One region of the Nostoc sp. 2RC genome, then DNA from elsewhere that is predicted to be linked to it. Evidence: riboswitches for the same ligand, from Rfam matches in the RefSeq annotation. Region 1 holds a riboswitch; each other region holds the start of a gene.

Region 1 (5,482 bases):
GAGTCCCAAGAAGTGGTTGGGGTGACTTGCGCCAGCATCGATGTTACCGAACGGCAAACTGCATTGCGCGAACACAAATTAGCCCAGGAAAAAATCAAAGAACAGGCTGCATTACTTGATGTCACAACAGATGCTATTTGCGTGCGAGATTTAGACAATCAGATTTTATTCTGGAACAAAGGCGCAGAAACACTTTACGGTTGGCGGGCTACAGAGGTAAAGGGGAAAAGTGTCACCGAGCTTTTGTTTAACGAACCTTCACCGGAAATCGAAGCGGCTCTTTTAGAAGTTATTAGTAAAGGTAAATGGCAAGGCGAGTTAACTAAAATTACAAAAACTGGTAAAGAAGTCCTTGTTGCTAGTCGTTGGAGTTTAGTATCTGATGAAGAGGGAAAGCCCAAATCAATTTTGAGCGTTGACACAGATATTACTGAGAAAAAACATTTAGAAGCCCAATTGTTTCGCGCTCAACGTTTGGAAAGCATCGGCACATTAGCTAGTGGCATTGCCCATGACCTAAACAACATTTTGACGCCGATTTTGGCAGGAGCGCAACTATTACCGCTGAAATTTCCCGATGCTGATGAACGAACTCGTCATTTATTGGAGATTTTGGAAATCAACGCTAAACGTGGAGCTGATTTAGTGAAACAGGTGCTATCTTTTGCACGTGGTGTGGAGGGAAAACACATTACTTTGCAACTCAGGCACTTAATTGTAGAACTTGCCAAAATTCTCAAAGAAACATTTCCCAAATCCATAGAAGTTAGCGTTGACATACCGCAGGATTTATGGATGGTTTCTGGAGACAGTACCCAACTGCATCAAGTATTGATGAATCTGTGCGTTAATGCTCGTGATGCTATGCCCAATGGCGGTAATTTGAGAATCTCTGGAGAAAATCTGTTTGTTGACGAAAATTATGCGCGGATGAACCTGGAAGCCAAAGTCGGCCCTTACACAGTGATTACTGTCTGTGATAATGGAGTCGGCATTCCTGGGGAAATCTTAGACAGAATTTTCGAGCCATTTTTTACCACAAAAGATGTGGGACAAGGTACGGGGTTGGGGCTTTCCACCGTGCTGGGAATCATTAAAAGCCACGGGGGTTTTGTCAACGTCTACAGCGAAATCGGAAATGGCACTAGCTTTAAAGTTTACTTACCAGCTGTGGCGGGAATGGAAACACTAACGGTAGAAGAGTCGGTTCCTCAAACAGGACATGGAGAGTTGATTTTAGTTGTGGATGATGAAGCCGCCATTCAAGAGATTACTAAATCCTCATTAGAAGCCCACAACTATGAGACCTTAATTGCTAGTGATGGCATTGAAGCGATCGCACTCTACGCTAAAAATATGGACAAAATTAGTGTGGTGTTAATCGATATCATACTGCCTTCCTTGGATGGTTTAACTGTCATCCGTACCTTAAAAAAAATTAACCCAGAAGTCAAAATTATTGCCAGTAGCGGATTAATGTCCGATGGTAAACTTAGCGCCGTCACTGACATCGGTGTGAATACGTTTTTATCCAAACCATATACTGTCAAAGAATTACTACTTTCTTTGGAAAAAGTAATTGAATAATGCCCAATGACGGCAGTTGCTCCACTTGGGGAGACCCCAAGACCGCACTGCCTCCCCCATGCCCCATGCCCAATGCCCAATGCCCAGTCACCAGTCAAGGCTTCGACTCCGCTCAGCCTTGACCCTGAGCGAAGTCGAAGGGTCAACACTCAACCACCACAAGTCGTTATGCTTTTTTAACACGCATTCCGCTCAATGGTGATATAGTTAACTCCAATCGGTTCTGATGGGGAGCAGCCATCGGACGCAAGGGGGAAAGTCCGGTGAAAATCCGGCGCTGTCCCGCAACTGTGAACCCAAAATGGATGAGTCAGGATGCCCGCCGGTTAGAATCAATTGGTTTACATAAATCTGCGAGGTACAGATTATGAACAAAAAACGGGCGTTAGTTAGTCTAAGCCTGATGGGATTTATCAGTTTTTATTTAGTAGTTGGTTTAGCCAAACCCGCCTACGCTATGCACATTATGGAAGGTTTTTTACCAGTGCAGTGGGCAATTTTTTGGTGGGTTGTGGCGTTACCGTTTTTTATTTTAGGATTGCGTAGTCTGACTCGCATTACCGAAGCTAACCCGCAATTAAAACTACTACTAGCCTTGGCTGGTGCTTTTGCTTTTGTGCTGTCAGCGTTAAAAATCCCCTCCGTCACGGGTAGCTGTTCTCATCCTACGGGTACGGGGTTAGGTGCGGTGCTGTTTGGCCCCCTGACTATGTCGGTTTTGGGTAGCTTGGTTTTGTTGTTTCAAGCGTTGTTACTGGCGCATGGCGGCTTGACGACGCTGGGAGCAAATGCTTTTTCGATGGCGATCGCCGGGCCATTTGCCGCCTATTGGATATATAATTTGACAATTAAGTTTGGTGCTAAAGACAAAATTGCCATTTTTCTGGCAGCTGCGATCGCGGATTTACTCACCTACGTTATCACTTCTATCCAACTTGCCCTAGCTTTTCCTGCACCTGTTGGTGGGTTTATCGCTTCATTTACCAAGTTTGCCGGAATTTTTGCTATAACTCAAGTTCCCTTAGCAATTAGTGAAGGACTATTAACTGTATTGGTATGGAACTGGTTGCAATCTTATAATCCTCAAGAATTAGAATTGCTGAAATTAATCAAACGGGAACCCCAAGGAAATGAATCAGTCTAAAAAAGGGTTGAGTAACTGGCTATTGGTAGTAGCTGTATTAGCCTTAGCAATTGCACCACTAATATTTGTACGCGGTGGAGAATTTGCTGGTTCCGATGACAAAGCTGAAAAAGCAATTACTGAAATACAACCTGGATATAAACCCTGGTTTAAATCATTTTTTGAACCCGCTAGTGGGGAAATAGAAAGCTTATTATTTGCTTCGCAAGCGGCTTTGGGTGCTGGAGTCGTTGGTTATGCAATTGGGTTGTATAAAGGACGTTCCCAACAACAAAAACGTGAAGAATGAGCCTGCAAATAGATACGTTAGCTTACACTAATCGACTGCGAAGGTTGCCACCAGAACATAAACTGATTTTTGCATTTACTACCCTTGCTATTTCCCTTGCTACCCATCCCTTAGTACAAATTTTAATAGTGCTTTGGATGAGTATTTGGACAGTGATTTATGCCGGAATTCCGGCTAGAGTTTATTTTCGGCTGTTAATGTTCACCATAGTTTTTTGTTTGACAAGTTTACCAGCCCTAATGGTGAATGGAGTTGCGATTCCTGATTTACAAAGCGTCAAATTAGATTCGTGGTATGGACTAACTTTCGGACACTTCTATATTTATATCAGTCATAGTGGCAGTATCCAAGCATTGGGAATTTTAACCAGAGCATTAGCCTCTGTTTCTTGCTTATATTTTCTTATGTTAACTGTCCCTTTCACAGAGATATTACGAACTCTCCGGTACTTACGATTTCCAGTACTTTTAACCGATTTATTATTACTCATGTATCGGTTTATTTTCATTCTGTTGAACACAGCCAATGAATTGTGGACAGCACAAAATTCTCGTGGTGGCTACCGCACTCTTGCTGTTGGGATGAAAAGTTTAGCAATACTCATCGGACAACTGCTACAGCGAACCTTAGAACGATATAGTCAGTTCTCTCTCGGATTGGAAGCACGGGGTTTTGTTGATGAATTTCGAGTTTGGCATCCCCGGCGCTATCGTCCTCAATTACGGTATATTATCGAAGCCATTTTCGGCTGTGTAGTATTAATAGGATTAGATTTTTGGCGAAATGCAGGAATATTTACTTGAATTTGAGCAGGTATATTACACCTATTCTGGGGCACAACAATCAGCTTTGAATGGTGTAACATTGAAAATTCCATCAGGTAAAAAGTGCGCGTTAATTGGTCAGAATGGTTGTGGTAAAACGACATTATTCTTACTAGCTAATGGTCTATATAAACCTGATTCTGGAATTGTCCGGTGGCGTGGTGAACCGTTAAATTATAACCGAAATTGTCTTGGTAAATTACGGCATAAGGTCGGGTTAGTATTTCAAGATCCAGAACAACAATTAGTAGCTTCTACTGTTGAAGAAGATATATCTTACGGTTTGTGTAATTTAGGTTTACCAATACCCGAAATTCAACAGCGAGTAGAGCAAGCATTAATTGAATTTGAATTAACTACTTTAGCAGAAAGACCAGTACATCATCTGAGTTTAGGACAAAAAAAGCGAGTTTCTATAGCAGATGTGATGGTACTACAACCAGAACTGTTAGTGCTGGATGAGCCTACTGCCTATTTAGATGTAAAACATACTCGTAATTTGATAGCAACTCTGAAAAAAATTTATCAAGATGGAACTACTTTAATAATGGCAACTCATGATTTAGATTTAGTCTATCGGTGGGCAGATTGGGTTTTTGTTATGGATAAAGGACGATTGATGCTAGAAGGTAAACCTCAAGATGTATTTAGCCAGCGAACACTTTTAGAAGAGTTAGAGTTAGGCGTACCAATGATATATAAGATGTTAGTTGATGGATTATCTGGTGAGTCAGGAGTAGTTAGAGAACGAGTGCAACAACGAATATTAGAATTATTTTGCAATTTTTCATAATTCTATAGTTACAGCGAACTAAAATTCATGCTGAATTATAACCACTGACATATCTATTCTATATAGATAAACAATTCAAAGATTGAACTAGTTCATACAATGAATGATGAGTATATACTGTCTTATTATTTGTGATTCGCCATAAAATTTGTTCTGAATTTGATATCACTTCTACTAAAATTTGTGTTGGCTTCATGTCTTGAACAACAGAAAAATTTTCACATTGATTAACCCTAAACCCAACTCTTTGTAAAGCACGAATAGTCCACACAACAGCAATTCCCTCACCAGCTATTAAATTAATTTCGCCTTTGTGGGATGTCTGGAGATGAAATTCACCAGAATTAATGTCAAACTCTACGCCTTCACTGTTGAAAGTATCAGCAAATGCACCACTCAAAACTAAATCTTCTGGTGCGCCAACATGTAAAATTCCATTAGTTGTTAATAGCCAAACTTTATCCGCTAGACGCAAAGCTAAATTCAAATCATGGGTGGAAAGGAGAATTGCTTGATTGGTTTCCCGCGTTAACTGACGTAACAATTGCATAATTTCTACCCGTCGCGGTAAATCTAAAAATGCCGTTGGTTCATCCAGCAACATCACTGTAGGCGACTGCGCCAAAGCACGCGCAATCATAATTTTTTGACGTTCCCCATCACTGAGTTCGCTAACTTGACGCGAAGCTAAATGTAACGCACCTACAGATTTTATCGCCCAATGTACAATAGCCTCATCTTCTGGTGTCAAATTTCCCCACCAGTTAGTATGAGGATGTCGTCCCAAACTCACCAGAGTATAGGCTGATAGCATTCCCGCATCAACTTTCTCGGTAAGTACCAAA
Region 2 (5,482 bases), on a different contig from region 1:
TCTTCCAGTAAATAGGGCAGTTGGTTGTCGTTCCACTTTGACGGTTGCAGGAATCGGCTTTCCGGTTTCTGGATTGATAGCCAATCCTTGCTCATTCACTTCATTGGTAAAGTGTTTCGCACAGATCAAGCCTGCTCCCCGATCTAAGTAGATGATAAAATAACCGGCTGGATCGAGTTCTAAAAATCGCTTGGATAGTTTGTAGTCAATTGCTGCGTTCCCGCTTCGGGTTGCCGTAGGCATCGTTTCCACTGTCGTTATCATCATTTTTAAACTCCAAAACAAAAAGTACCTCTCTAAACGTCAAAAGAAGTCTGAGCTTCACTATCTTCAGTGAATGCAGAGAAGAATACTGTAGATAATTGGGCATTACTGTTGAGTTCAACAATAAGCAAGAGAGCAAAAATCTTAAAGCACCCTCAAAGTAACGCCTGTAGCTACTTTTACTGTTATTTCACAGTCACATTTGCTTCCTCCCGCAAAACTTTCGTCGCTTCCACCATGTTCTTTAAAGCCGGAATCACCTCTGACCAACGCCGAGTTTTCAAACCACAATCAGGATTTACCCAAATTTGTTTTACCGGTAAATTAGCAATTCCAGTCCGCAATTGTTGTAAAATCTGCTCAGTTGTTGGGACAACAGGACTATGGATATCGTAGACTCCATTACCAACTTGATGTGAGTAACCACCCTCTGTGATTTCTCGCAAAGTTTGATTGTTGCTGCGACTATTTTCAATCGAAATCACATCGGCATCTAACCGTTCAATATCCTTGATGATGTCACCAAATTCGCAGTAGCACATGTGGGTATGAATTTGCGTTTGGGGTTGGGCTATTGCTGTCGCCAAACGAAATGCATCTACAGCCCAAGAAAGATATTCATTCCAGCGCTCAACCTTTAGGGGTAAACCCTCACGCAGCGCTGGTTCATCTACTTGAATTACCTTTGCACCAGCCGCTTCCAAATCCGCTACCTCATCCCGCAACGCTAAAGCAATTTGGAAAGCTTGTTCTGACCTGGAAATATCAATTCGGGGATAAGACCAATTTAAGATAGTTACAGGAGCCGTCAACATCCCTTTGACAGGTTTTTCTGTCAAAGATTGAGCGACTTTAAACTCACGTACCGTCATTGGCGCAGTCCGAACTACATCACCATAAATAATTGGTGGACGAACATAACGGCTACCGTAGCTTTGCACCCAACCATTTTCAGTGAAAGCGAAGCCTGATAACTGCTGTCCAAAAAATTCCACCATATCAGTGCGTTCAAATTCACCATGAACTAAAACATCTAATCCTAATTCCTCTTGTAGTTTAATGCTCTCGGCAATTTGAACATCAATTGCAGTTTCGTATTCTGACTGACTCAATTCACCCCGTTTGTAACGCATTCGGAGTTGGCGAACTTCAGAGGTTTGGGGAAAAGAACCAATTGTAGTTGTCGGGAACAGAGGAAGCGAAATTTGGGAATCAAGCCGCAATCCATAGGATAAAGAGCGCTGAAAATCATCAGTTTTCAAAGTTTTTAGTCTTTCTTCAACTGACTGATTTGCTGGATTAAACTCCTCGAACTTATTCCAGCTAGTCTCGATAATTTCTTGTTCTATTTTAGTGTTTTCTCCTATTATTGTCCGAGCCAAGAAAACCACTTCTTGAAGTTTTTGTTCAGCAAAACTCAAGACATTACGTAGTGGTGATGGTAATCGTTTTTCTCGTTTGGCATCGTAGGGAACAAATTGTAAGGAAGCAGATGGTTGAATATGTATAGATGTTCCATGTAAAGTCTCTACAATCTCTTGTAAAATGGGAATAACTTTCTCGGAACGAATTTGCCAAATATTTCTTGCGTCTATAATTCCTGCACCTAGTCGCTTATTTGCTGGGAAACCGTAAGTTTTAATTAACTCTAAGTTACGTCCGCGTGTAAAATCTAAACTAATTGCGCTAACTGGCAATTCCATTACCCAAGGGTAGGTTTCCCCCAAATCATCAAAATAAGTAACCAAGTGTAGGGGTATTTCAACTAACGAAAGTGATTGATAAACTGTTTTAAAGTGTGATTTACAAGAATTCGTATCACCTAAAACAAGTGCAGGTTCATGTATTTGCACTTCTTCTACTCCCAGATTTTTTAACTCAGTGAGGAGGTTGATGTATAGCGGAATTAACTTTGATATCGCTTGCTGAATATTTAGTGATAGTTTGCTTAAGCGCAGCAGAGTACAGGGGCCAAGTACAATCGGAATTGCTCGTTTACCTAATATTTTTTGAGCGCGGCTAACTCGTTCTAAAAAGTCACTGAAATCAGACGGTAATGTTTGTTCTGCAATTTCCGGGACGAGATAGTGATAGTTAGTATCAAACCACTTGGTCATTTCCAAGGCGGGAATTCCTTCTTTACCTCGTGCCATTGTAAAGTAGCGTTCTAAGCCAGAAAGCTGTTGAAATCTTTCAGGAATTAGCCCAAAACGAAATGTCCAGTCAAGTACATGATCGTAGAGAGTTGTGTCTCCAATTCCAATATGGTCAATTCCGGCTTCAAGTTGGCTTTTCCAGTTAGATTCCTCGACTTTTCGCACGGTTTGGAGTAATGATTCTGACTCTAGATTACCACTCCAAAATGCTTCTAGCGCTTTCTTGACTTCCCGGTTTTTACCAATGCGGGGATAGCCTAATGTTGCTGTTTGAATCTGCATTACTTTCTATTCCTTTGAAGACTAATGATTTAAGTATTAGAGATTAAGAACTGGGAAATTTTACCCAGTCATCAATTAACAACAACTTATGTTTAATTTTGCCCACTTATTTAGTGGTGGAATCTTTGCTAAAATACCCTTTCTCAAAGGTTCAGGTCGTTCTGACCAAGGTAATAAACCATCAGGCTTAGTATAATATTCAGTTGCACAATTCAGTACAGCAGATGCACAGCTGTCAACTGGTAAGTCGCCAAAGAGATAGGTTGATTTCCCTTCTGCAACAAAAGCAATGACACAAGAACGGCTACAAGCACTCATACATTCAACTCCCTGAATGAGGAATTTATTTCGCAATTCCCAATCTTGTGCAAGTTTTTGAAGTTGCTTTAGTAGTTGTTCACCTTTACTTTCGCCAACTCGTTTACCGTTTTGCCACACGCTGTCACAAGTCGTGCAAACAAATAAAGTATGTTGTTTGTTGAGCATTAATTTTGAAGTTTGTAGAAAGAAGTCTGAATCGCAGACATGATAAATTTTTACAGTTGTGCAACTGCAAAAACTTGTAAATTTGGCAAAAATAATTCTGTAAAAGCTTTCACGCCAGCAAAAAGCTAGCGCAAATGACAGTTACACCAAATCATAATTGCAATTATCAATAAACTGCCTATAATTTCACAGCCATGAGTAGTCTGTGGGGTATCTCTGGCACTATGAGAATGTGAAACTGATGTATCGTTAAAATATTTACGGCAATATTCACCTGTACCTCGCAGATGGGTATGAGTTTGTCTGTTACTTTCGGCGGGCATTCTGACTCACAAGGCGAACCTTGATTACAGCTGCGGGACAGCGCCGGATTTACACCGGACTTTCCCCCTTGCGTCTGATGGCTGACTCCCACCAGAACCGAGTTGATATTGGTCTAATAATAGCATGATTATGAATTTAGTAATACTTAAATTGATTGGTTGCAATAACTACCATTTGTTAGTGGGACTTAGACAAAAACAACTAAAAAAGAACCTCAAATCTATATACAGAAAGACTTTAATATCGTTTTATTTAGTTTCTTAATATATCTGAGGTTTGGGCTATTTTTGAGCATAAGGTGTATTTCTCTTACGCTGCATGGGTTTGAGACTTGTTTTTCCCTCAAAAATGTTTAAGTCCCGCTAAATACACAGTTACTAATAATTGATTCCTATAATTGATTCCTAAAATTTAAAAGAAGTCTTGGTTATGTCCACCAAGACTTCGGATATATTTATTCAACTTAAAACCTGAAGCCAACTTTTTATCCCAAATTGCTGAAATAGATTGCCCAAAGGCTTCCTGTTACTCCCACAGCAATTAAAAGGTTAGTGAAAAACCTGCCTAATTCAGTTGATTCTCCCAGTACTTTATCATCTTGACCTGCACTGAAAAATAATGACCAGGCTTGGTTAACGTTAATTGTTTCAAAGTTGTTGAAATCGGGGCGAAAAACAACGGGGCCAATTAAATCTTTTTTAGGGAAATCAAAATCAGTTTTCATAGCAATCCTCTGGTATTTTCTATTGGTTAATTGAGTGAAATTCTTAAATAGTCAGATTTAGTTATAGGTTTGTCAGCCATCCAATCAAGCCGTGTCCTGTGACAACTTCTAGAGCTATGAGTGAGACAAAACCAATCATCGCTAAACGTCCGTTGAGTTTCTCGGCGTACTCGGTAAAACCTGCTCTTGGGGTTTGATCTACATAAACCTTTGGTTCAATTGCAAAGTTGTTGAGTTGACCGAGTTCGTTCATGGTAAAGCCTTTGCTTGTCATGTCTTTTTTCCTTTACTTGCTTATGTAACCAAATATAACAATATGTAAATATTTTTTGCAAGTGCTTGACACAAATAAAAATTACGGTTTTCCGTACTCAGCAGGTTAGGTTTACCGTATGTGCGATCGCACATAGCGTCTCCCTTTTGGGCGATCGCTTCTGGCGGGTGCAAAGCACCATCGCGTAGCGTCTCACCCCTACTCTTAAGCAAACTACGCGCAGCGTCGACCACAGGAGAAGAGAAGCCATCGCACAAAGCCAAGCCAGACAGTTTGACAGCTTGTCATTTGACGACACCACCCATGAACAAGAGAATTGTTGAGGATGTCGAATAAGCTTTAATTGCAGAGGGAACATTGGGATGAAAAAGATTATTTCAGTATTGTTGCTGGGTGTAGCGATTTTCACTTTTGCCTTCAATAATCCAGCTTTAGCAGCAGACGCAGCCAGTGGAGCTAAAGTCTTTAGTGCCAATTGTGCTTCTTGTCACGCAGGTGGTAAAAACTTGGTTCAAGCTAACAAAACTTTGAAGAAAGGTGCTTTAGAAAAGTTTGGGATGTACTCAGCAGAAGCGATTATCGCCCAAGTGACAAACGGTAAAAATGCTATGCCTGCTTTTAAAAGTCGTTTAAAACCAGAGCAAATTGAAAATGTTGCAGCATATGTGCTGGGACAAGCAGACAAGGATTGGAAATAAAGTCAGAATACGACTGTTGTTCTCTAGTTAAGAAATAGTAGGTAGGGTATGTGCCTTATCTACTCATTTTGCTCTGCTAATAAAGTGAGATATTATTATGAGTCGCTTTTACCAATTCATCCTCAATTTTGGTATTGCCGTTGTACTCGTCTGTCTTTTTCTCACTTCGCCTGCATATTCCTTAGCTACATCGGACGCGAAAATCCCAGAAGGCGACTTATTCAAGCTAGGGATCGAAAAAATGCGACACGGCAGTTACCCTGAAGCTATTCAA
Region 3 (5,482 bases), on a different contig from region 1:
GTTGCCCTCCTCGTCCAGAAGCAATTATCGACGCGATTATTAAGCTACGGAAGAAAATCGCCAATGATTCGATGCAAGAGCGGAATAAAATTAAGCAAACTCACCGCTACTACAGCACGACTCATAACCTCAAGCCAGTGGAAGAAATCTTAACTGGTAAGTATTTGCAGTCAGATACTCGCTCTGTACCACCGAAAGAATTGACAGAAGCCATTGGTATGCCTGTACCACCCGCGTTGCTGACAGCAAAGACACAGAAGGAGGAACAAAGCCGTGGCTGAAGAAGAATCTAAACCAGTACCAGCAGTTAAAGAAGATTCATTGGTAGAAGCTGGTCAAGTTTCCCAGTGGTTGACGGAAAATGGTTTTGACCATGAGGTTTTGGCACCAGACAAAAACGGGGTGGAGATAATTAAGGTAGAGCCAGATTTCTTGCTCCCCACCGCTACAGCCCTTTATGCCTATGGATTTAATTATCTCCAGTTTCAAGGTGGTATTGACCTGGGGCCAGGACAGGAATTGGTGAGCGTGTATCATTTGATTAAAGTCGGTGATAATGCAGATCAGCCTGAAGAAGTCCGCTTAAAGGTATTCCTACCACGAGAAAATCCCAGAGTGCCTTCAGTGTATTGGATTTGGAAGACCGCTGATTGGCAAGAACGCGAGTCTTACGATATGCTCGGCATTATCTATGAAGGACATCCCAATCTCAAGCGAATTTTGATGCCAGAAGATTGGGTGGGTTGGCCTTTGCGGAAAGATTACGTCTCGCCTGATTTCTACGAGTTGCAAGACGCTTATTAATTTAATTAGTGCTGAGTTTAACCAGTGATTAACCCCTTTCCGGTGGCGGAGAGGGGTAATGTTTTTGATGTGCATCTAAAGTTAAGTGTTGACTGTTCACAGTTAACAGTCAACCGTCAACAATAATGAAATATTTTCCTTGAAAGTCCGTCAATTACAGTATCAGGTTAATGCAAAATATGAAGTCTTGAACTTACCAACCGCCCGATCGTGCTAAATTACTAAAACTTGAAGTTGGGAAACTCCGGTGAAATTCTGGGACTGTGCCGCAGCTGTGATGGGAACGCCTAAGTCAGAATGCCAACTTTCATGTCCTCAGGACATACTCACCGTCTACTCCCTGCGTTGCACGGGGAAGGAGTTCTCAGTTTGGTTTCTGGATTTGCCACTTGTCCTGGCTTGTTTTACGCGACACCCGCCGAAGATGGTATACTGTCTCGGATGAGAATCCCAGGCGGGATGATTAATAGCGAACAGTGTTACACCATCGCAGACATAGCACAAGAGTATGGCGGTGGTTATGTGGATGTGACTAATCGAGCTAACCTACAAGTCCGCGAAATCCGCACTTCCATCGATGCTCAAGTTCTCCAGCACCTACAGGATATGGGACTGGGTTCTCGCAACAGCAATGTAGACCACATCCGCAATATTATGACCAGCCCAACTGCTGGCATCGATCGCCTAGAATTAATAGACACTCGTCCTTTTGTTCGAGGTTGGGATAATTATCTTGCTACACATCCAGCGTTATCAGCACTGTCAGCAAAATTTAGCGTATGTTTTGATGGTGGTGGAATTGTTAGAGTAAGCGATCGCCTAAATGATATCCTATTCGCTGCGGTCTTAGTTGATGGCGATGTTTACTTCCGCCTCCATTTGTGTGTAGGCGCAAAAAATCGATTAGCAAGCGATACCAAAATTTTGTTAACACCAAATGATTGTTTACTCGTCTTGGCAGCTTTAACAGATGTCTATCTGTATCATACTCAGATAGATAATCAGCGTCGGCTACGTTTAAGAGACTTACTAAATACCTTTGGTTGTGAAAATTATCTTCAGCAAGTCCAGCAACGTTTACCGTTTCCCCTGACTCGAAGTGAAACATGCCCAACTGGACAAAAAATAGATACTAACTTTCAGTATATTGGCATTCATCCCCAACGCCAGCAAGGATTATTTTACATTGGTGTCGTCTTACCTCTTGGACGTTTAGAAAGTCGGCAAATTCGGGGGTTAGCAGATTTAGCAGCAAAATATGGTAGCGGAACTCTCAGGTTAACTCCCTGGCAGAACGTACTCCTGGCAGATATTCCTCAATCAAGGCTTAGCGATGTTCAAAATCAAATTACTCTGTTAGGATTAGATTCCTCAGCCACCAATATCAAGAGTTCATTAATTGCTTGTTCTGGTAACAAAGGTTGTGCCGCTTCTGCCACCGACACCAAAAGTCATGCATTGGCATTGGCAGAATATCTCGAAAATCGCGTCACTCTCGAATACCCAATTAATATCCACTTTACTGGCTGCCAAAAATCCTGCGCCCAACATAGCCAAAGTGAGATTACTCTGCTCGGTGTCAACTTAGAAACAGATAATAAAACCATCGAAGCCTATCATATTTATCTTGGTGACACCAACAGCAACCACAAATTTGGTCGCGAACTATACCAATACGTCACTTTCCCCGAACTACCCTTGTTAATAGAGCAAATTCTACAAACGTATAAATTTGAACGTCAAAACTCCATCTGAAATCTCTAATTCTCTTTAGGCCTGGAACGCCTGTGCGTACAAATTCATCACTCCCCGCCATGCCCGACTACATCCGAGACGCCAACGAAATCTACCGCAATTCCTTTGCCATTATCCGTTCAGAAGCCAACCTAGATATCCTGCCACCAGATGTAGCAAAAGTAGCAGTACGTCTGATTCATGCCTGTGGAATGACTGATATCGTCACTGACTTGGGATATTCATCCACAGCAGTGCAATCTGCAAGAACAGCACTAGCAGCAGGAGCGCCGATTCTCTGCGATTGCCGGATGGTTGCTGAAGGTGTAACCAGGCGGCGCTTATCTGCAAACAATCAAGTTATCTGTACCCTGAATTATCCTGAAGTGCCAGATATTGCCAAAAGTCTGAATACTACAAGGTCAGCAGCAGCTTTAGAATTATGGCGATCGCACCTCGAAGGATCGGTGGTAGCCATTGGTAATGCTCCCACCGCCCTGTTCAGATTATTAGAAATGCTGGATGAAAAAGCGCCTAAACCTGCTATTATATTAGGCTTTCCAGTGGGATTTGTTGGTGCGGCCGAATCGAAAGCCGCACTGGCAGCAGATAGCAGAAATGTACCATTTTTAACATTACACGGTCGGCGTGGTGGCAGTGCGATCGCCGCCGCCGCCGTTAACGCCTTGGCAACGGAGGAAGAATAATCATGAATACCAAAGGTCGTCTTTATGGAATTGGTGTTGGGCCGGGCGATCCAGAATTATTGACTCTCAAGGCACTACGGCTATTGCGTGCAGCTCCAGTGGTAGCCTATCAATCAGCCACAGATCGTGAAAGTATTGCTAGAGGCATCGTAGCGCAATATCTCACTGGGCAGCAGATAGAGGTGTTATTTCACCTCCCCCGTGCTTTAGAACCAGAAAAAGCCAAATCTATTTACGACAAAGAAGTTGAACCAATCGCTGCTCATTTAGCAGCAGGGCGAGATGTGGTGGTGCTTTGTGAGGGCGATCCTTTTTTCTATGGCTCCTTCATGTACCTGTTCACCCGATTATGTGACGAATACCAAATAGAAGTCGTCCCTGGAGTTTCCTCACTGATGGCTTGTCCGGTAGCTTTAGGCGTACCTTTCACCTACTACAACGACATTCTCACAGTCCTACCTGCACCACTACCAGCAGAAGAACTCACCACACAATTGTTAATGACGGATGCAGCAGCAATTATGAAACTTGGTCGTCATTTTACCAAAGTGCGCGACATTCTGCACAAATTAGGACTAGCATCGCGGGCAAGATATATTGAACGAGCAACAATGACGCAGCAACGTATTATACCCTTAGATGAAGTAGATCCCGCACAAGTACCGTATTTCGCAATGATTGTGATCCCAACCAAAAATCGACTTTGAAGAAGAATACAGAATTCAGAATTCAGAATTCAGAATCAAGACGCTCTCTACGAGACGCTACGGGACGCGGACACGGCTTAGCTGCGCTATCAGTGGGGGATTCCGACCCGCCATTGATTGTTCGCGTAGCGTCTCTCCTTGGGAGAAGACCACCAAATTGAAAATTTGGTGGGGGAAATAGCGGTCACAACTGGATAATTAATTTTATGACTAAGCTGATTTTACTGGAATAATACCTTTATCAAAAACGCTATTATCAGTAGCGATCGCTTTTACTTCTATTCTATCGGCATACACTTCATAGACTGCAAAACTCAACCTTTCAGCAGAATATTCTGTCCACTCAGAACGCCCCACAGGACGAGTACCCGCACCACCACCAGTAATTAAATAAGTCGTTCCATTAATTGCACGGGTGCGTTCGTAATGATGTTCGTGACCATTGATATAAACTTGAACGCCGTATTTTTGAAACAAGGGAGTAAAAGTTTTAATAAACTCTGGATTACTTCCATATACACCAGAAGCATAAATTGGATGATGACCAAATACAACTTTCCAAGCAGCATTACTGCGACTTAATTCTTTTTCTAACCAAGGTAACTGGTTTTTCCAATCAGCATTACTATTAGTATCTAAAGCAAAAAATTGTACACTTCCCCGGCGAAATGTATAATATCGTCTGCCGTTCATATTAAAACCGATATACTTCACTTGTGGGTCGCCATTTGCAGTACGAATATCATGATTGCCTAAACAAGCTTGAAATTTTACACCCTGCTTGAGCAAAGCTTGATATGGACGCTCAAAAACTGCACTAATTTTTTCAATTTCGCCGTTATTGTAAATGTTATCTCCAGCTAAAATCACTAAATCATAAGGATTTTGTTTGTGATAAAAATTCATTGCCCCAGCCACAGCGTACTGTCCTTTAGCGCCAGTTCCTGTGTCTGCAACAGATACAAAACGTAATAATAAGTCTTTTTTCGGTGGGTTGGCGGCTATGGCTGTTGTGGAATCGCTAAGATCGGCATTTTGATAAATTTTCTGGCTTAACATCCAGCCTAAAAATCCCGTACCGATAGCACCCAGACTACTTAAAAATAAAAATTGACGGCGTTTCAGGTTCATAACTCACCAAATTTAATAAATAGTTCGTTTCCAGAGAAGTAAGTGCAATGAAGTGATACATTAAGGCAAAAGAGGCAGCACAGTAATAATGTACGTTGTTTGTCTTTGATTCGCTGCTTTTGGTGAAAGTTCCATGTCACAAGACAATCCAAAACCGACCGATGAGCAGGTAACTAAACCTCCCCAAAAACCTTACCAAAGAGTTCAGCCAATTTGGAAGGCTACAATTATCCAAATTCTCAGAGGGACAATTGGGGTTTTAGAAGTAACAGTGGAAAAACTAGAAACAGCGCCCCCAACTGGTGCTGAAGAAACTCCTGGTTTTTTGCAACAGCTTCAGTCGCGCTGGGGTGGACTATTAAGGACAGTCCGCTTATTTTTACCATCAAATTTATCAAC
Region 4 (5,482 bases), on a different contig from region 1:
GTGGTAAATGTGTAGTTGATAGAGAAACTATAGAGTTAATGGGAACCGTAATTACCTGTGCTTGATTAAATCCTTTGGGTGTGGGAGTTCCGCATTGAACTAAAAGATATTGAAACTGGGTTTTGGCATTTTGCCAAGGATTTTTAATGGTAACTATTTTGTAGTTATTATGATATTCTACCGCCAATCCTGTGGCATGAGTGATTTTGATTTTGTTGGGAAAGTAATCTTGCTTGGGGTTATAGTTTTGAATGCAGGTGTTAGTTGATGTGTGAATTGTGGTGTTATGACAGCCGATGATGAGGGTGGTAATGAGGAATAATTGACAGAGAAAAATGATTGGTTTTTGGTGTGGGAGTTTTAACATTTTATCTCACGCATAGACGCAGAGGCGCAGAGAGTTAGGGGGAGATTAAGGGGTTTGGGGTGGGTAGAGGTTTGGAGTGATTTTGTTACCTTTGACTAGGTGTTCGTTAACAATGTTTTCTGCAACATTGGGGTTAACGCGAGTGTACCAAGTTCTATCATTGGAATAAAAGACAACTGGCCCTAGTTGACAGACTTCTAGACAGCCAGATGTTCTGACTTCGATGTCTAAACCTGTATTTTCTACAGCTGATTTTAGTGCATCAAATGTTGGTTGCCATTTCCGGGAAGGAAGACAGCGAGTAGAAGTACAAACGGAAATATAGGAATGTTTGAGAGGATTTTTAGTAAAGGGTATGGGTTGTTTACCTAATACATAAATATCTCTTAAATCTTCATAAAGTGCTAATTTTGCTAGATTTGGTTTACCCTCTGGTAATAAATTTTCTCCATCCACTAAAGGGTTAGGTAATAAAATTGTCATCAATTGCTCATTCGCACCATTCCAAAACTGAATTCCCCAACTTCTAGGACTTTCTTCTGCATTAAATCGCCGATAAAAAGCCGCACGACTAACTAAACGCTGTTTCCTCACTTCCACAGGAGTCTTACACAAAGGGCCGCCAAAATTAGTATCAATACACAAGTGCAAATGCCAACCTTCAGCCGCCACCGTCAAATAGCCATCATAGAGAATACAAAGCTTTGGTGGTGCATGAAATTCCAATTCTAAGACGCTACCTTGAACAATATGACCAACACCAACCTGCTGCCAATTCTGTTCAAATAAAGTATATAATAATGATGCTAAAACATCACTTTTACAATCAAAATATTCATACTCAACAAACCCTCCCGTCGCTAAATCTTCCCGCACCACCTCATTAACTGGTGTCACCCAACAATTAAACTCACTCATTTCTAAATCTCCTTTGCGTCTTTGTGTGAGACAATTCTTTTTCTTAAAACCTAGAACTCAAACCCACCTGAAAAACCCTCCCTCCATCAGGAAAACCAGGAAACAACTGATAACGCTGGTTAAACAAATTATCTAAGCTACCAGTTAAAATCAAATTATCACTAATCGGTACACGCATTTTGAAATCAAAAGTAGTGTAACCAGGTAAAAACTCTGTATTAGTATTATTAGTGGGATATCCATTTAAAGAATTCATCAACACACCAAAATACCAACCTTGGGGATTTTCATAAGACACACCTAAATTTAATTTATCCGCACCTGCAAACCGTAATTCTTTATCAATTTCTGTGGGGTTAGCACTTTCCAAAATACGCGGATCGTTAGCTGTGTAGTTAACAAAAGCATAGACATTCCTTGCTAATTGTAAGTTTAACGAAGCTTCAATTCCTGTAGTTTGTACTAACCCGATATTTTCCCAAGTTCCTGTATTTCCATTCACAGGCGGAATTAAGGTTTTAAAGGCAATTGTATCGGAAATTCTATTACTAAAAAATGTCAGCCTCAACAAGCCAATATTACCTAATTTTTGGTCAATACCTACATCAAAACTATCACCTTTTTCTGGTTTGAGATCGGGATTGCCAATATTAGTAGGATTGTTGTTAAATAAATTGGCGATCGCGGGAGCGCGAAAATTTTTGATATAATTCGCTCTGAGTGTAGTTGTATTGGAAACCGCTAGTTTTGCTCCTACTGACGGTGAGGTAAATGAACCATTGACTAAGCTACTAAAATCTTGTCTGACTCCTAAATTCACACTCAAACTAGGAGAAAAATTAATTTCATATTTACCAAAAATCGCCCCCTGACCTACGGCATCATCATAATTTTCTCTGCTGATATTTGTACTATAACTAAATGTGGTGTTGCGTACATTGGTATTTCGATAATCAAAGCCATAAACTAAAGTCTGATTTTTGCCAACATTCCAATTATGGGTGAGTTGAATACCATAGGAATCCTGTTTTGTATCAAAGCGGTTTTGAGAGGTAATTGCCCCGCTACGGTTATCAAAACGAGTGTTGAAAAAATCAGCGTAAACCCTAGTTGTTAACAACGAATCATTGCCGTTGCCTAATTGAGAATTCCAAGTTAAATCCGTGAAAACTTGGTCTGTGTATTTGCGATTATTGTCTGTGAGAGAGTTAAAAAATCCCTGTCCAAATTGCGGTAAAGGAATGGGTACGCCTCCTGGTACTCCCTGTTGTTTGCCTAAATATAAAGTTGAGAGGCTTAAGGTATTACGTTTTCCTAAATTTGCTTCTACTTTGACATTAAAATTGTTGTAGAGTACATCATTATTTGTTCTCGTTCCTTGAAAGTTAGCTTCAGGAATAGCAAAGGGATAATTATTTTGTGCTTGGGTACGGTTATAACCAACTACCCAAGATATATCACCAGATTTCCCACTATTTTGAATACTTTGTTGGTTGAGTCCATAAGCACCAATGTTGACTTTGGTTTCTGTGGTGATTTTCTCTGTAGGACGACGGGTAACAATATTAATTACCCCTCCGATTGCATCTGAACCATAAAGTGTTGAACCGCCTCCGGGTAACACTTCGACTCTTTCAATATTGTTAGTGGTAAATTCTGCAAGGTCAAAACCACCACTACCAAGATTATTAATTGGTCTACCATCCAATAAGATTAATACTTGACCAGTATTAGAACCGCGAATAAATTGACCGCTTAAAGCATTTACTTCTGTCCCAACCGTACCGTCACCCAAGATACCAGGGAGAAATCGCAGTGCTTCTCTGACTGTTTTTACACCCTGCGCTTCCATTTCTTCAGTAGTGATGACATACACCTGACGAGTGGAATCTTTTACTGTCCCTTCCCGACGAAAGGGTGAATAAACAGGTTCATTGAGTAGTTTGTAAATAACTGTGAGTTCAATATCTGGTTCTTTTTCTTGTGCTTGGCCTATTGATTGATTCAATGTCTTTTTTGGTGTTTTAGCTGAACCACCAGATGTGGGTGTAACTTCTGTGGCGATGATGCTGGAATTTTCCCATAACATCCCTACAGTGATGGCCAAACTAGAAACGATAAGTTGAGTTCCCCATCTGGCAATAAATTCAGTACGGATACACATTGGTATTTAAGTCACCTGTATCACTAAAAGTTGGTTGCAAGCAAATATTTGAGCTTTTTCGGAAAAAACTCTCAGCCAGGAAAAAATGATAATGATTACGATTGATAGAGTGCTATTTACAAGCTAGTTCCCAAATTTCTAGTCGGGACTTTAGGGACTTCCAAGTAAAAAAATATTCCACAGAAGACTGTTGACGGTTGACAGTCAGCAGTCAGCAGTCAACAACCCCAAGCGCAATAATTGATTTTTTGGAGTTATATCATGTCCGGTAAATTACTTGTGATATGTCATTGCGAGTGCAACGAAGTGGAACGACGCAATCGCAAGGATTCTGGGATTACTTCACTTCGCTATCGCTACGTACCCTTCTCTTCTCTACGAGACGCTACGCGTAGCTTGCTTCCACGAAGTGGTACGTAATGACAAGCATTTAGCCGGACTTGATATTACCTTAGTGTTGAGAGTGTTGAAAACTAAAGTCCTGACTAGGAACTTGATGGACTACTGATAATCAGTTAACAGCAATCTATGTTTAATTTTCCCCACTTACTTAGGGGTGGTATTTTTGCTAAGATACCTCTTTTTAAAGGTGCTGGACGTTCTGACCAAGGAAGTAAACCATTAGGATTGTCGTAGTATTGAGTGGCACATTGCAGTATGGCGGATGCACTATCATTAACTGCTAAATTCCCAAAAAGATAGGTGAATTTTTCTTCTCCTTGTAAGGCGATAACGCAAGCATGGTTGCAAGCACTCATACATTCAACTCCTTGAATGAAGAATTGATTTTGCAATTCCCAATCTTGTGCAAGTTGTTGGAGTTGTTGTAATAATTGCTGTCCGCCACTCTCACCAACAGGTTTGCCATCTTGCCATACACTGGCGCAGGTTGTACAGACAAATAGAGTATGTTGCTTTTTGTTCATTAATTTTCAAGCCTTGGGGATTGATACGACGAATTAGCCTCACGCATACTGCAAGCGGGAGACTCCTAACTTGCGGTAAGTGTAGGCGCAAAGTTAGCTATGGGTGGGGATAACGTAAATATGCAAAAGTTAGAGGAAGATACAACTGAGTTTTTAGCGTTGTATCTATAACCTTCTGCCTAAGTATTGATATGTGCGAAAAATTTTTACAATCTCATAGAAATTTGTAGCGCGTAATCTATGTCTGAGACTATGAGACAGTAATCTTGATTAATAGAAAGAGTATTGATGAGATTATTCACCTGTACCTCGCAGATGGGAGTTTGTAGGACTTTCGGCGGGCATTCTGACTTTAAAGCATAAGCTTCATTACAGCTGCGGGACAGCGCCGGATTTACACTGGACTTTCCCCGTTACCTCTGATGGCTGCTCCCCACCAGAACCGAATTGGTATTGAGTAGATATTACCACAGCAATAAGCTAAATTGCAGCTGCTATTTAAAACGTAAAGTAATCTACAGTGTATTAAAATCAGCAGAGGTTGGGGCGATCGCGGTTCGTGCAGGCACAACTCAGATGAACCTATCCCATTAACAAATTATTTGAAATTGCCATAAGTAAGGTGAGGTTCTGCGGAAAAAACAACTTAGGAATAACTAAGCGATCGCCCTTCTGCTTTATACTACAATCAATGCCCAATAAATTTTGAGTGAGGAGTACTAGGTATTGGGAGGAATTGAGGACGGGGATTTGAAAGAGCAGTATTCCTGGCACTAGTAGTTCGCTTTCGTGACTTAGCTCTTTAAAGGGGAAAGGGCAAAGGGCAAAGGGCAAAGGGCAAAGGGCAAAGGTTTTACATCCGTCACAAGCGCATTTTTGGGTTGCCAGACTACTATTGTATTAATTTTGCTAAGTAAATTAATTTTTCAATTGTTCCCAATGCTACAACGCCCATTCCTCCTGGACTCCAGCGTAACAAATCGGCAAATCCTGGGCGCTAGTCATTGAAAACCAACTTTTTCGTGAAATATTCAAGCATTACTCCTGGTTTTAGGTGCATCTATGAAAAAATTAATTAAAGGTTTGCGCGAATTTAAAAGTAGTTAC

The links. A riboswitch is a leader RNA that binds a small molecule or an ion and turns the genes downstream of it on or off. The one in region 1 is predicted to bind cobalamin.
Region 2: another riboswitch for cobalamin. It lies ahead of GNE10_RS08085 (DUF1636 domain-containing protein); the one in region 1 lies ahead of GNE10_RS28235 (energy-coupling factor ABC transporter permease).
Region 3: another riboswitch for cobalamin. It lies ahead of cobG (precorrin-3B synthase); the one in region 1 lies ahead of GNE10_RS28235 (energy-coupling factor ABC transporter permease).
Region 4: another riboswitch for cobalamin. It lies ahead of GNE10_RS25415 (DUF1636 family protein); the one in region 1 lies ahead of GNE10_RS28235 (energy-coupling factor ABC transporter permease).

The regions. Positions count from the first base shown of each region.
Region 1 covers NZ_JACKZU010000356.1:1,576-7,057, forward strand. Annotated here, with positions in the region: gene GNE10_RS28230 (response regulator) at 1-1,587, shown strand, start outside; cobalamin riboswitch at 1,789-1,929, shown strand; gene GNE10_RS28235 (energy-coupling factor ABC transporter permease) at 1,955-2,731, shown strand; gene GNE10_RS28240 (energy-coupling factor ABC transporter substrate-binding protein) at 2,718-3,020, shown strand; gene cbiQ (cobalt ECF transporter T component CbiQ) at 3,017-3,823, shown strand; gene GNE10_RS28250 (energy-coupling factor ABC transporter ATP-binding protein) at 3,804-4,637, shown strand; gene GNE10_RS28255 (ABC transporter ATP-binding protein) at 4,696-5,482, opposite strand, start outside.
Region 2 covers NZ_JACKZU010000047.1:9,512-14,993, reverse strand. Annotated here, with positions in the region: gene GNE10_RS08095 (DUF4346 domain-containing protein) at 1-267, opposite strand, end outside; gene metE (5-methyltetrahydropteroyltriglutamate--homocysteine S-methyltransferase) at 450-2,702, opposite strand; gene GNE10_RS08085 (DUF1636 domain-containing protein) at 2,778-3,188, opposite strand; cobalamin riboswitch at 3,485-3,628, opposite strand; gene GNE10_RS08080 (hypothetical protein) at 3,997-4,236, opposite strand; gene GNE10_RS08075 (high light inducible protein) at 4,298-4,510, opposite strand; gene GNE10_RS08070 (hypothetical protein) at 4,531-4,743, opposite strand; gene petJ (cytochrome c6 PetJ) at 4,873-5,208, shown strand; gene GNE10_RS08060 (tetratricopeptide repeat protein) at 5,306-5,482, shown strand, end outside.
Region 3 covers NZ_JACKZU010000323.1:1,426-6,907, reverse strand. Annotated here, with positions in the region: gene ndhK (photosynthetic/respiratory NAD(P)H-quinone oxidoreductase subunit K) at 1-281, shown strand, start outside; gene GNE10_RS26810 (NAD(P)H-quinone oxidoreductase subunit J) at 274-804, shown strand; cobalamin riboswitch at 996-1,128, shown strand; gene cobG (precorrin-3B synthase) at 1,102-2,559, shown strand; gene GNE10_RS26800 (precorrin-8X methylmutase) at 2,619-3,245, shown strand; gene GNE10_RS26795 (precorrin-2 C(20)-methyltransferase) at 3,248-3,952, shown strand; gene GNE10_RS26790 (metallophosphoesterase) at 4,163-5,083, opposite strand; gene GNE10_RS26785 (hypothetical protein) at 5,217-5,482, shown strand, end outside.
Region 4 covers NZ_JACKZU010000288.1:808-6,289, forward strand. Annotated here, with positions in the region: partial or broken gene GNE10_RS25395 (ABC transporter substrate-binding protein) at 1-367, opposite strand, end outside; gene GNE10_RS25400 (ferredoxin) at 413-1,285, opposite strand; gene GNE10_RS25405 (TonB-dependent siderophore receptor) at 1,329-3,443, opposite strand; gene GNE10_RS25410 (hypothetical protein) at 3,711-3,869, shown strand; gene GNE10_RS25415 (DUF1636 family protein) at 3,965-4,375, opposite strand; cobalamin riboswitch at 4,694-4,837, opposite strand; gene GNE10_RS25420 (carbonic anhydrase) at 5,438-5,482, shown strand, end outside.